2 regions of the Ruegeria alba genome follow, and region 2 is predicted to be linked to the other one. Evidence: riboswitches for the same ligand, from Rfam matches in the RefSeq annotation. Region 2 holds a riboswitch; the other holds the start of a gene.
The links. Region 2 has a riboswitch for cobalamin ahead of MB818_RS06435 (CbtB domain-containing protein). Riboswitches for the same ligand answer to the same signal wherever they lie in the genome.
Positions count from the first base shown of each region.

Region 1 (5,514 bases), on a different contig from region 2:
TCCCGCGGTCTGGCGCTTGCGCGGCTCTTACCCCTTCAGATAGTCCTTGTACGGCCGCGCCTTGCGGCCGCGATATTTCACGGTCAGCTCCAGCGGCGTTTCGTTCTCGTCATAGATGCCCAACACGATCCCGCGTTTGCGGGATTTGGTGCGCATGGCGATCAGCTGTTCCTCGCTGCGGGTGGTGCGTTGCGACTGGCGGCGGGTCCAGCGGAACAGCTTGTCATACATCCCGGCTATCACATCGGCATGGGCCGGGTCGCCGCCCAGATCGACCAGTTCCTGCGGGTCGTTCCTCAGATCGAACAGCATCGGGCGCGGGTCGGCCTCGAAATGGATCAGCTTCCAGTCCTTGTCCGCCACCATGAACATCACTGCCTGCCGCACCGAGATGTCGTTCAGATGCGCAATCGGCGAGGCCGAGAAATCGTATTCGCAGATCACGTGATCGCGGAGCGTGTGGTCGCGCGCGCCGTGCAGGATCGGGATCAGGCTTTCCCCTTCGAGGATATGCATCGCCGGTTTGCCGCCCGCTGCCTCGACGAATGTCGGCGCCAGATCGATGCTTTCGACCAATGCGTCACAGACGCTGCCCCGGGTCGCGTCGGCCTCGGGGCGCGGATCGTAGACGATCAGCGGAACCCGCGTCGCGGCATCGTGAAAGAAAGTCTTTTCCCCCATCCAGTGATCGCCCAGGAAATCGCCATGATCCGAGGTCAGGACAATCATCGTGTCCTGCATGCGCCCGGTCTCCTCGAGCCATGTGAAGAGCCGCCCCATCTGGTCGTCGGCCTGTTTGATCAGCCCCATATAGGCGGGGATCACCGCATCGCGCACCTCTTGCCGGGAAAACGCCTCACCCACCTTGGTGTCCATGAAGGCCTTGAACAGCGGGTGGGCGTTTTGCCGTTCGCTGTCGCTGCGCACCACGTCCTGCACATGTTCGGGGCCATACATGCTGGCATAGGGTTCGGGCACGATATAGGGCCAGTGCGGCTTGATATAGCTCAGGTGACAGCACCACGGACCGGTCTGGTGTTCGATGAATTCCATCGCGCGGGTGGTCAGATAGGGGGTCTCGCTGTCCTCTTCGGCGATATTGGCGGGGCGGGTCGCGTTCTTGAGGAACCAGCCCGATTGCACATTGCCCTCGGCATCCAGCCCGGAATTGGCAAAGTCGTGCCAGGGGTTGTCGCTCTCATAGCCCTTGGCGCGCAGGTACTTGTTGTATTCCCTGGCGCCATCGGGGTCGTAATAGCCATCCGGTCCCTCGGGCAGCATGCCATCGTCGCGCTCGAAGACGTCGAACCCGCATTCCGCCACCCGCGCCCCGATCAGCGAATCCGGCTCAAGCCCCAGCCGTGCCATGCCTTCCTCGTCCGCGCGCATGTGGGTCTTGCCCACCAGCCAGCAGCCCATCCCGGCCGCACGCAGGTGGTCGCCCATGGTCATCTCGCCCACCTTGAGCGGTATGCCGTTCCAGCTGGCTCCGTGCGAATGCACATAGCGCCCGGTATAGGTGCTCATCCGGGACGAACCGCAGATCGGCGACTGGATATAGGCACGGTCGAAGCGCACCCCTTGTGTCGCCAACTGGTCGATATTGGGCGTGTTCAGGGTCTTGTGGCCGTAACAGCTGAGGTAATCCCAGCGCAGCTGATCAAACATGATGAACAGGATATTCATGGGCGCGCATACCTTTTACATATCTGTCGGAAAGCCTGCAGTTCCGGTCTAGACTACCCGCACTCTAGCCGGGTTGGGACCAAGTAGGAAACATGGCACCGGGCCCTTCCGTGCATTTCTGGCCAAGGGTTTGGCTCGCCTGTCGGTAAGCTTTAACTTAGCTGCCCTTCAGGCGGGGTCTGAACGGCCTAAAGCGTAGGATTCACTGTTGCCGGGTTGCCCTTTTGTGCCCCGAATCCTTGCGCACTCACCAGCATCGTGACTTGCGACAAAGCTTCTTTCGGAGTCATGTTGCGGCTGGGCAAGGTGTTGCGGCCTTGGATGTGGGCTCGATCGGAGAGGGAATTTTGCGGATGGCGCAATTGGTGATCTATGCGCTGCAAGTTGGGGGAGGCTCGCTGGCGATCTGCCAGTTGCCGGGCCTGTCTGGCAACTATTCAAGTGATATTGATCTGATCGGGTCCTGGGCGCCCGGGCTGGTGATCTCGATGACGACCGAGGTCGAGATGTTGCAGCACGGTGCACGCAATTTTGGTGCTGATATCCAGAGTCGCGCCTGCCGCTGGGCTCATCTGCCGGTCGATGATTTCGGAGTGCCTGGCCGTGATGCCGAGATCAGTTGGAAGGCGATCAGCAAATCGGCCCGGCATGCGCTGCGCGGCGGCGGGCGCGTATTGATCCATTGCAAGGGCGGCTGTGGCCGGTCGGGCATGGCGGCGTTGCGCCTGATGATCGAGACGGGCGAAGAGCCGAAGGCGGCGCTGGCGCATTTGCGGTCGGTCCGCTCCTGTGCGGTGGAAACCGACGCCCAGATGGACTGGGCGCTGGCAGGCCGTGCTATCCGGGACTGATCCTTCAGGCCGTTGCTTGCGCTGTCGCAGCAGAGTGGACGCAGCGGGGGCGGGCCTCGGCCATGGCGCATGGTACCGGGCCCAGCCCGGCGGCAAATCCCGCTCCGTCGGGTGTCATCAGCGCATCGGCAAAGCGATTCAGATGCGACAGGGCGGTGTCTTCGTCGACGCCGCAGAACACGCGGATCCGGCTGTGCGAGGCGGCGTAGCGGGCCATGCAACCTGCTCCACACGGGGGCATCTCGCAATGCCCCTCGATCGCGAAACCTGCATCGGTCATCGGTTCAGCCTGCCGCAGCGCGCGGGCGAGGTTCTCGGCCAATGCCGACAACGCCGGGCAGGGCCTGCCGGTTCGGCGACAGAGCGTTGCGGCAAATTCATGCGTTCTTGTAGTCCAGATCATCCTGCGCCCTCCGCGCGGCGGAACAGGGTGTCGGGGACCGGCCGATCAGGGCCTAGGCATCCCGTCCGGACACCCCGCCCGGGTTCGAGTTACGGTTGCGATGGCAGGTCTCCTGACTTGCGGGTCCGGGCTTTGCCGGCCTTCCCGGCCCGGAGGGCCAGTGGCATTTCGGCATCGCTCACCGCTTACAGTTGCGGGGGCAGTCTCGGCATTGGTCCCCTGTCGCCAGAGGGCCGCACCGTGTTCCCTTTTCATCCCGGCGCATGTGCCACCGGGAACCATCGCCTCAGCGGTAGCGGGTGATGCGGGCCGAAGTCAAGCCGGGTGTTTCTGCCGGATTTTTCCCCATGTGGCGGGATGCTAGTATGGGTATCGAGTAGTCAGGCTGAAAAAGGGTGCCGTTATGCGGTTGAGAGGGGTGCGCGGCAGCAAGAATGTCGAGGATCGCCGCGCGCAGCGCGGCCGCGGTGGCATAGCCATCGGCGGGCGTGGGCTGGGTATCGGCGGGGTGCTGCTGCTGTTGGTGATCAGCGCCTTTACCGGCATCGACGTCACCCCGTTCCTGACCGAACAGCCGGGCCCGAGCCAGAGCACACCCAAGGAACTGACCGCCGAAGAGCGGCAGGCGGGCGAATTCGTCTCGCGCGTATTGGCCACAACCGAGGATGTCTGGGGCACGGTGTTCCGCGACCAGCTTGGCCGCGACTACATCCCGCCGACGCTGGTGCTGTTCTCTCAGGTGACATCCAGCGCCTGCGGCGGCGCCTCGGGCGCGACCGGGCCCTTCTACTGCCCGGCCGACCAGAAGGCCTATCTGGACACAGATTTCTTTGCCACGCTGGCGCGGCGCTTGCAGGCGGGTGGCGATTTTGCCGCCGCCTATGTGATCGCACACGAGGTGGCCCATCACGTGCAGAATCAGCTGGGCATTCTGGGCCAGGTGGATCAGGCGCGCCGGCAATCCTCGCAGGTCGAGGCCAACGCCCTGACTGTGCGGCTGGAATTGCAGGCCGATTGCCTGTCCGGGGTCTGGGCGCGCTCGGTCCGGGGTCTGATGGAACGCGGTGATCTGGAAGAGGCGTTGAACGCCGCTCGGATGATCGGCGACGACCGGCTGCAACGGCAGGCGGGCCGGGTGCCGCAACCGCATACATTCACCCACGGCACTTCGGCGCAGCGGGCGGCCTGGTTCGAACGCGGCTTTGATAGTGGCCGGGTCGCAAGCTGCGACACGTTCAGCACCAACCGGCTCTAATCCGCGCGCGGCAGCATCTCGGGCAGACGGCGCAGCACGTCCGAGGACTGCCGGGCACGGGCCAGCATCCAGCCGCCTTGCAGCAGGATGAACATGGTCTCGGCGGTCTTTTGCGGATCGGCCAGCCCAAAGCGCCTGGCGTGATGCGCGCCCTCGGTGATCCAGCCTTCGAACAGGTGGCGGGCATGGGCGCGAAACGCGGCGTTGTCCGGCCCTTCGAACAGGGTCGACGAGATCGGGCAGCCATCCCACTGGCCCGATTTGTCGAATAGTTTCGCGACCTTGCCGCACAGAGCCTCCATCCCGGCATGAAAGCTCTCGGCTGGTTCGAACGAGGCCGCGATCAGCCGCAGCATCTGGTCCGAGGCCCAGGTGGCCGAGGCCAGCGCCAGGTCGGATTTCCCATTGGGAAAGTGGTGATAGAGCGAGCCCTTGGGCGCCTCTGCCTCGGCCAGCAGCTCGGACAATCCAACACCGTGATACCCCCGGCGCTGGAACAGCTGGGCGGCGGTGCGGATCAAGCGATCTTTGGTCGGAAGCGGACGTTGGGTCATGTGCCGGGGATATTGACAGCTCTAGACCGATTGGTCCAGACATGAGGAATAGACCAATCGGTCTAGGGAATCTGGAGGTCGCAATGCTGGATATGCAGTCATCTGTCAGGGTCGAGGATTTTCATTTCCCCGCCGGGTCGGCGCAGCTTTCGGCGCGGCTCTATCTCCCGGCGGGCACGCCCCGGGTTGCGGTGGTGATCAACAGCGCCACCGGGGTGCCGCGCGACTATTACCAGCATTTCGCCACATGGCTGGCGGCCGAGCAGGGCATGGCCTGCCTGACCTATGATTATCGCGATTTCGGGCATTCGTTGCGGGGGCCGCTTGCGGCCTCGACCGCCACCATGTCCGACTGGGCGCTCATTGACATGCCCGCCGCCTATGCCGAGATGCAGCGCCGGTTTCCCGGCCTGCCGCTCTGGGTGATCGGCCATTCGCTGGGCGGCATGCTGGGGCCGCTGCAACCGGGCATCGAGCCCATCGCGCGCATGATCTGCGTCTGTTCCGGGCTGGTGCATCACTCGGACCACCCCTGGCCCTATCAGGCGCTGGCACGGCTGTTCTGGTTCGGCCATGCGCCCCTGCTGGTCAAGACCTTGGGCTATCTGCCGGGCCGCGCGATTGGCTTTGGCACCGACCTGCCGCCCGGCGTCTATTGGGAATGGCGGCGCTGGTGCACAACACCCGGCGCCTATCTGTCCGAGACAGGCACCCGCCTGCCGAAACCCGATTGGGGCCGCTCGAACGCGCAGGTCGATCTCTTTG
Region 1 covers NZ_JAKOEM010000019.1:27,993-33,506, forward strand. Annotated here, with positions in the region: gene MB818_RS17285 (sulfatase-like hydrolase/transferase) at 28-1,686, opposite strand; gene MB818_RS17290 (protein-tyrosine phosphatase family protein) at 2,040-2,537, shown strand; gene MB818_RS17295 (hypothetical protein) at 2,542-2,940, opposite strand; cobalamin riboswitch at 3,026-3,238, opposite strand; gene ypfJ (KPN_02809 family neutral zinc metallopeptidase) at 3,344-4,195, shown strand; gene MB818_RS17305 (TetR/AcrR family transcriptional regulator) at 4,192-4,749, opposite strand; gene MB818_RS17310 (alpha/beta hydrolase family protein) at 4,833-5,514, shown strand, end outside.
Region 1: another riboswitch for cobalamin. It lies ahead of MB818_RS17295 (hypothetical protein); the one in region 2 lies ahead of MB818_RS06435 (CbtB domain-containing protein).

Region 2 (5,514 bases):
GCCTGCCGGTTCTGGGCGTGCTGCCCCGGCGCGGCGACCTGACCCTGCCCGAGCGGCATCTGGGCCTCATTCAGGCGGTCGAACACCCCGACCTGGAGGCCGCCATCGCGGGCTATGCCGCCTTCCTGCGCGACCATGTGGATCTGGAGGCGATCAAGGGGGCAGCGGTCTCCTCAGGCCCCAATGGGCCATCGTCGACCGCGCTGCCGCCGCCCCCGGCCCAGCGCATCGCATTGGCGCGGGACGCCGCGTTCTCGTTCACCTATCCGCATCTGCTGGAAGGCTGGCGCGCGGGCGGCGCCGAGATCCTGCCGTTTTCGCCGCTGGCTGACGAGGCCCCCGCACCCGATGCCGATCTGGTCTGGCTGCCCGGCGGCTATCCCGAACTGCATGCGGGCACACTTGCCGCCGCCGAAACCTTTCGCGCGGGGCTGAGACGGCATGCCGAAACCCGGCCCGTGCATGGCGAATGCGGCGGCTACATGGCATTGGGTGAGGCGCTGATCGACAAGGATGGCACCCGCCACCGGATGGCGGGTCTGTTGGGCCTCGTCACCTCGTATGAAAAGCGCAAGTTCAACCTGGGCTATCGCCGGGCCGAACTGCTGGCGCCCCTGCCCGGCTATGGCACCGGCACCACCCTGCGCGGGCACGAGTTCCACTATTCCTCGATCCTGGAACAACCCGACGCGCCGCTGGCCCGTGTGTTCGATGCCGAAGGCGTCGAGGGGCCGCAAACCGGGTCCGTGCGCGGGAATGTCACCGGCACCTTCTTTCACCTGATCGCAGAGGCGGGATCATGAGCGGCTTTGTCTCCTTTGTCGGCTCGGGGCCGGGCGACCCGGACCTGTTGACGCTGAAAGCGGTGGATCGGCTGGGCAAGGCCGATGCGGTGCTGTTCGACGATCTGTCGAGCGGTCCGATCCTGACCCATGCGCGCGCGGATGCCGATCTGGTGGGGGTGGGCAAACGGGCGGGCCGCGCCTCGCCCAAACAGGACCATGTGAGCCGCCTGCTGGTGGATTATGCCCAGACCGGCGCGCATGTCGTGCGGCTGAAATCCGGCGATGGCGGTCTCTTTGGCCGGCTGGAGGAGGAACTGGTCGCGCTGCGCGCGGCCGGGATCGGATACGAGATCATCCCCGGCATCCCCTCGGCGGTGGCGGCGGCGGCGGCGGCGGGCATCCCGCTGACCCGACGACTGACCGCGCGGCGGGTGCAATTCGTCACCGGCCATGACGTCAGCGGGCAATTGCCCCCCGACCTGAACCTGCCCGCACTGGCAGACCCGCAGGCCACCACGGTCGTGTTCATGGGCAAGCGCACCTTTCCACTGCTGCTGGATGCGCTTGAGGCGCATGGCCTGCCACGTTCGACGCCTGCGCTGATGGCCGAAAGCGTCTCGACCCCTGAACAGCGCCTGACCCGCGCCACCATGGGTGAACTGGCCGAACGGCTGGCAGCGGAGATCGGCACCGCACCCGCCCTGATCCTGTATGGTCCGCTGGCGGAGTTCGGCGATGACTGAGCTTCTCCTGATCGGAATCGGCACCGGCAATCCCGACCACATCACCCGCGAAGGCATCGCCGCCATTCGCGCCGCCGATCTGATCCTGATCCCGCGCAAGGGGGCGGGGAAATCCGATCTGGCCGGGCTGCGCGAGCGCATCATCACTGACGCCACCGACACGCCGCCGCAGATCGCCTATTTCGACATCCCCGCGCGCCGCGCCGAGGATGGGTATCTGAAGGGTGTCGACGAGTGGCACGATGCCATTGCGCTCCGCTGGCAGGCGGCGATGGAGGACCACCCCGACGCGGCGCGGGTGGCGCTGCTGATCTGGGGCGACCCGTCGCTCTATGACAGTTCGCTGCGAATCGCGGCGCGGCTCGATCCGCAACCCAGGGTACGGGTGATTCCCGGCATCACCGCGCTTCAGGCGCTGACGGCGGCGCATGGCATTCCGGTCAACGCATTGGGGGCACCGTTCTTGGTCACCACCGGGCGGCGCCTGCGCGACGAAGGCTGGCCGCCCGCGGTGGATACCGCGGCCGTGATGCTGGACGGCGAATGCTCGTTCCAGGCGCTGGATATGTCCGATTACCACATCTGGTGGGGCGCCTATGTGGGCATGGAGGAACAGATTCTGGTGGCGGGACCACTGGCCGAGATGGCGGGCGAAATCGTCGAAACCCGTGCCCGCGCCCGTGCCGATCACGGCTGGATCATGGATATCTATCTTTTGAAAAAGCGCGAAAACTGACCGGAAAGGTCGCAAATGACGATTGCGCCGGATGCGCGTTCGCGGCTAAATGGAGGGGTCTGGTCCTGCCGGAGCAATCCGGATGCTAAGAGGGAATTTGGTGCGACCGCCCGTCGGTTCAGGCCAAAGCCGCCCCCGCGACTGTAAGCGGTGAGCCTCTGTTCAACCAGCCACTCCCGGGTTCGCTCCGGGGGGAAGGCGAACAGAGGCACCGACCCGCGAGCCAGGAGACCTGCCAGACAGGTAATGAAACACCGGCCGTCGGGTGCGGCGGCAAGGAGGAAATGACATGACGACCAAAACACTCAAGGCATCGGCCACCGGTTCCGCGATCCTGCCGGCTCTGTTCGCCGTGATCCTGGGCCTGGGCATCGTGACCCTGGCGGGCCATGTGCAGGCATCCGCGCTGCATGACGCCGCCCACGACGTGCGCCACGCAACCGGCTTTCCCTGCCACTGAACCATGTTCAGTCGCATTCTGACCAGCGCGTTGTTCGCTGGCGCTGCAGCAGGGCTGATTGCCGCCTTGCTGCAGTTTCTGTTCGTGCAGCCCGTGTTGCTGCATGCCGAGTTGTATGAAACCGGCGAACTGGTGCATTTCGGCGCCGAGGCGGTAAGTGCCCAGCCCGACCTGCCCGGCATGTTCGCCGATCCGATGCGCGATGCGCTGACGGTCGTTTTTGCAATGCTCACCTATACCGGCTATGCGGTGGTGATGGTCGCCCTGATGTCGGTGTCCGAGGGGATGGGTCATGCGGTCACCGCGCGCGCCGGTCTGCTCTGGGGTCTGGCCGGGTTCATCACCTTTCACTTCGCGCCCGGACTGAGCCTCGCGCCCGAGGTGCCCGGTGTGTCCTATACCGATATCACCGCCCGCCAGATCTGGTGGACCGCGACCGTGGCCGCGGCGGGTATCGCCATGTGGCTGATCGCCTTCGGCGGCAACCTGATGGCCTATGGCGCCGCCGCGCTGCTGTTGATGGCGCCGCATCTGATCGGCGCGCCCGAGCCTGACAGCTTTGCCGGCCCGGTGCCGACCGAACTGGGCGCCCTGTTTGCCGCCCGCGCCTTTGGTGTCGGGATGGCAGCCTGGGTGTTGCTGGGTGGTTTCGCCGGTTACTTCTGGCAGACCGAGAGCAAGCGCGCCGAAGCGCACGCCTGATCCGTCGACCCATATGCCCCGCCGGACCCGTCCGGCGGGGTTTTCCTTTGCTAGGAGACTGATATGTCCCGCTCTCTCGCTCTCTTCGCCATCGGCCTTGTCTTTGGTGGCGGTGCCGGTTTCGTCACCGCGGCGGCCTATGGTGTCACCTTTGACGGTCATGACCACGGCGACGCGGCCCAGCATGGCGCCCATGACACGGCACAAGGCGGCCACGACCACGCCCAGGCCACCCATCTGCCCGCAGGCCCCGACGCACCCGGTGTGTCCGTGGCACTGACCCGCGATCCGATGTCGGGCTGGAACCTGCATGTAAGCCCGCAGAATTTCCGCTTTGCCCCCGAAAACGCCTCGGCCAGTGACGTGCCGGGCGAAGGCCATGCCCATGTCTATGTCAACGACGTGAAACTGGCCCGGCTTTACAGCGAATGGATGCATATCCCCGACCTGCCCAAAGGTCCGGTCGAGGTGAAGGTCTCGCTGAACGCCAACAGCCACAGCCCGCTGATGGTCGATGGCATTCCGGTCGAGGCCGTGGTCACGGTTCAGGTGGAATAGGCCGGGATTCGCGCCAGCAGGCATTGCCGCAACCGTCCACAGGGACGGGCATCGGCAATCCAGCCTCCGGGGCTGTCCAGATAGACACGGCAGGTGGCGGCGATATCGTCGGCATCCGCCACCACGTCGAGGTCCGAGAACACATAGCTAGCCCGCCCCGGCCCCTGAAGGGCCAGCGCCACCGGGGTGGCGCAGGCGCCGAAACAGGCATGCTCCACCAGCTCCACCCGCCCGCTGAGCCCAGCGCGCGCCAACGCGTCGGACACGGCGGCACGCTCGGCCCCTTGGTCGCGGTCCCGCTCACCCTGACAGCTGGAGCAAAGGGAAAGGCGCATGTCGCTCATGGTGTCTCCTTGATCGGTGCGGCAGATGTGGCGCATCGGGTCCGCCGAGGCAAGCTCAACGCGCCATTTGCGCGGCCTCTATCCGCAGCGCATCCAGCACCCCGGCGACCGAGGGCGACAGGCTGGCAGATTTGCGCATCGACACGCCCACCGGCCCGATCGGGATCGGCACCGGCCAGTCGACCCGTGACAGTGTTCCGGCGCTGATATCGTGGCGCGGCACATGCGCGGGCATCACCGCCAGCATGTCCGACCCCACCAACAGGCCCCGATTGGCCAGATACGACACCGATTCCACCGCATAGGGCGGCGCACCACCGCCCAGGTCGACAAAGACCTGATCCAGCTGGCGGCGCAACGTGGTTTCCGCCGGTGGCAGGATCCAGGGGTATTCCATCAGGTCGGTCAGCGCGGGCGCGGCATGGCGATGTACCGGGTGGTCACTCCGGGCGACACATATCACCTCTTCGTCGAACAGCCTCTCCTGCACGATCTCGGCCCGGTGCCGGTGCATCGGCAAGCGCCCCACCACCAGATCGACATCGCCCGAGCGCAGCGCCGGCATCAGCACCTCGTTGGTGCCCTCGACCAGTTTCACCACCAGCCCCGGCTTGTCGGTCAGAAGCCGGGTCAGCACGCGGGGCAAAAACTCGGCCGAGGCGGCCAACAGCGTACCCACCACCACGCGCCCGCCATTGCCCTCGTTCAGATCGTCAAGTTCCTGGGCTGCATGGGAAATCTGCGCCAGGATCAGCTTGCCATGCCGGATCAGCGCCGCCCCGAACACGGTGGGCACCATGCCGCGATTGGTGCGGTCGAACAGCTGCACGTCGAAATCCAGCTCCAGATCCTTGATCAGCTTGGTGGCGGCGGGCTGGGACATGTTCAGCGCCTGCGCCGCATGCAGGATCGAATGCCGCTCGCCCACGGCGACCAGCAGGCGCAGCTGTTTCAGCTTGAGCCGGGTCAACACGCGCTCGACGATGCGGATCTGGGTGCGGTTCATGGTTTTTGCGATATCATGAAGCGTGGCTATCGGTCAAAGCGATAGCCGGATCGCCGCGCCGCGCTGTCGCAGCGCCGCCAGCAGGCTGAGCGCGGTCAGCGCCGAGGAACGCGGATTGCCCGGCAGCGGCAAGCCCTCGATCTGAAACCGGAACCGGCCAAAGGCGCCCTCGGCCGCAAT
Region 2 covers NZ_JAKOEM010000003.1:165,095-170,608, forward strand. Annotated here, with positions in the region: gene MB818_RS06420 (cobyrinic acid a,c-diamide synthase CobB) at 1-803, shown strand, start outside; gene cobA (uroporphyrinogen-III C-methyltransferase) at 800-1,528, shown strand; gene cobF (precorrin-6A synthase (deacetylating)) at 1,521-2,264, shown strand; cobalamin riboswitch at 2,308-2,518, shown strand; gene MB818_RS06435 (CbtB domain-containing protein) at 2,554-2,724, shown strand; gene MB818_RS06440 (CbtA family protein) at 2,728-3,426, shown strand; gene MB818_RS06445 (hypothetical protein) at 3,490-3,984, shown strand; gene MB818_RS06450 (DUF1636 family protein) at 3,972-4,328, opposite strand; gene MB818_RS06455 (LysR substrate-binding domain-containing protein) at 4,384-5,334, opposite strand; gene MB818_RS06460 (aspartate dehydrogenase) at 5,368-5,514, opposite strand, start outside.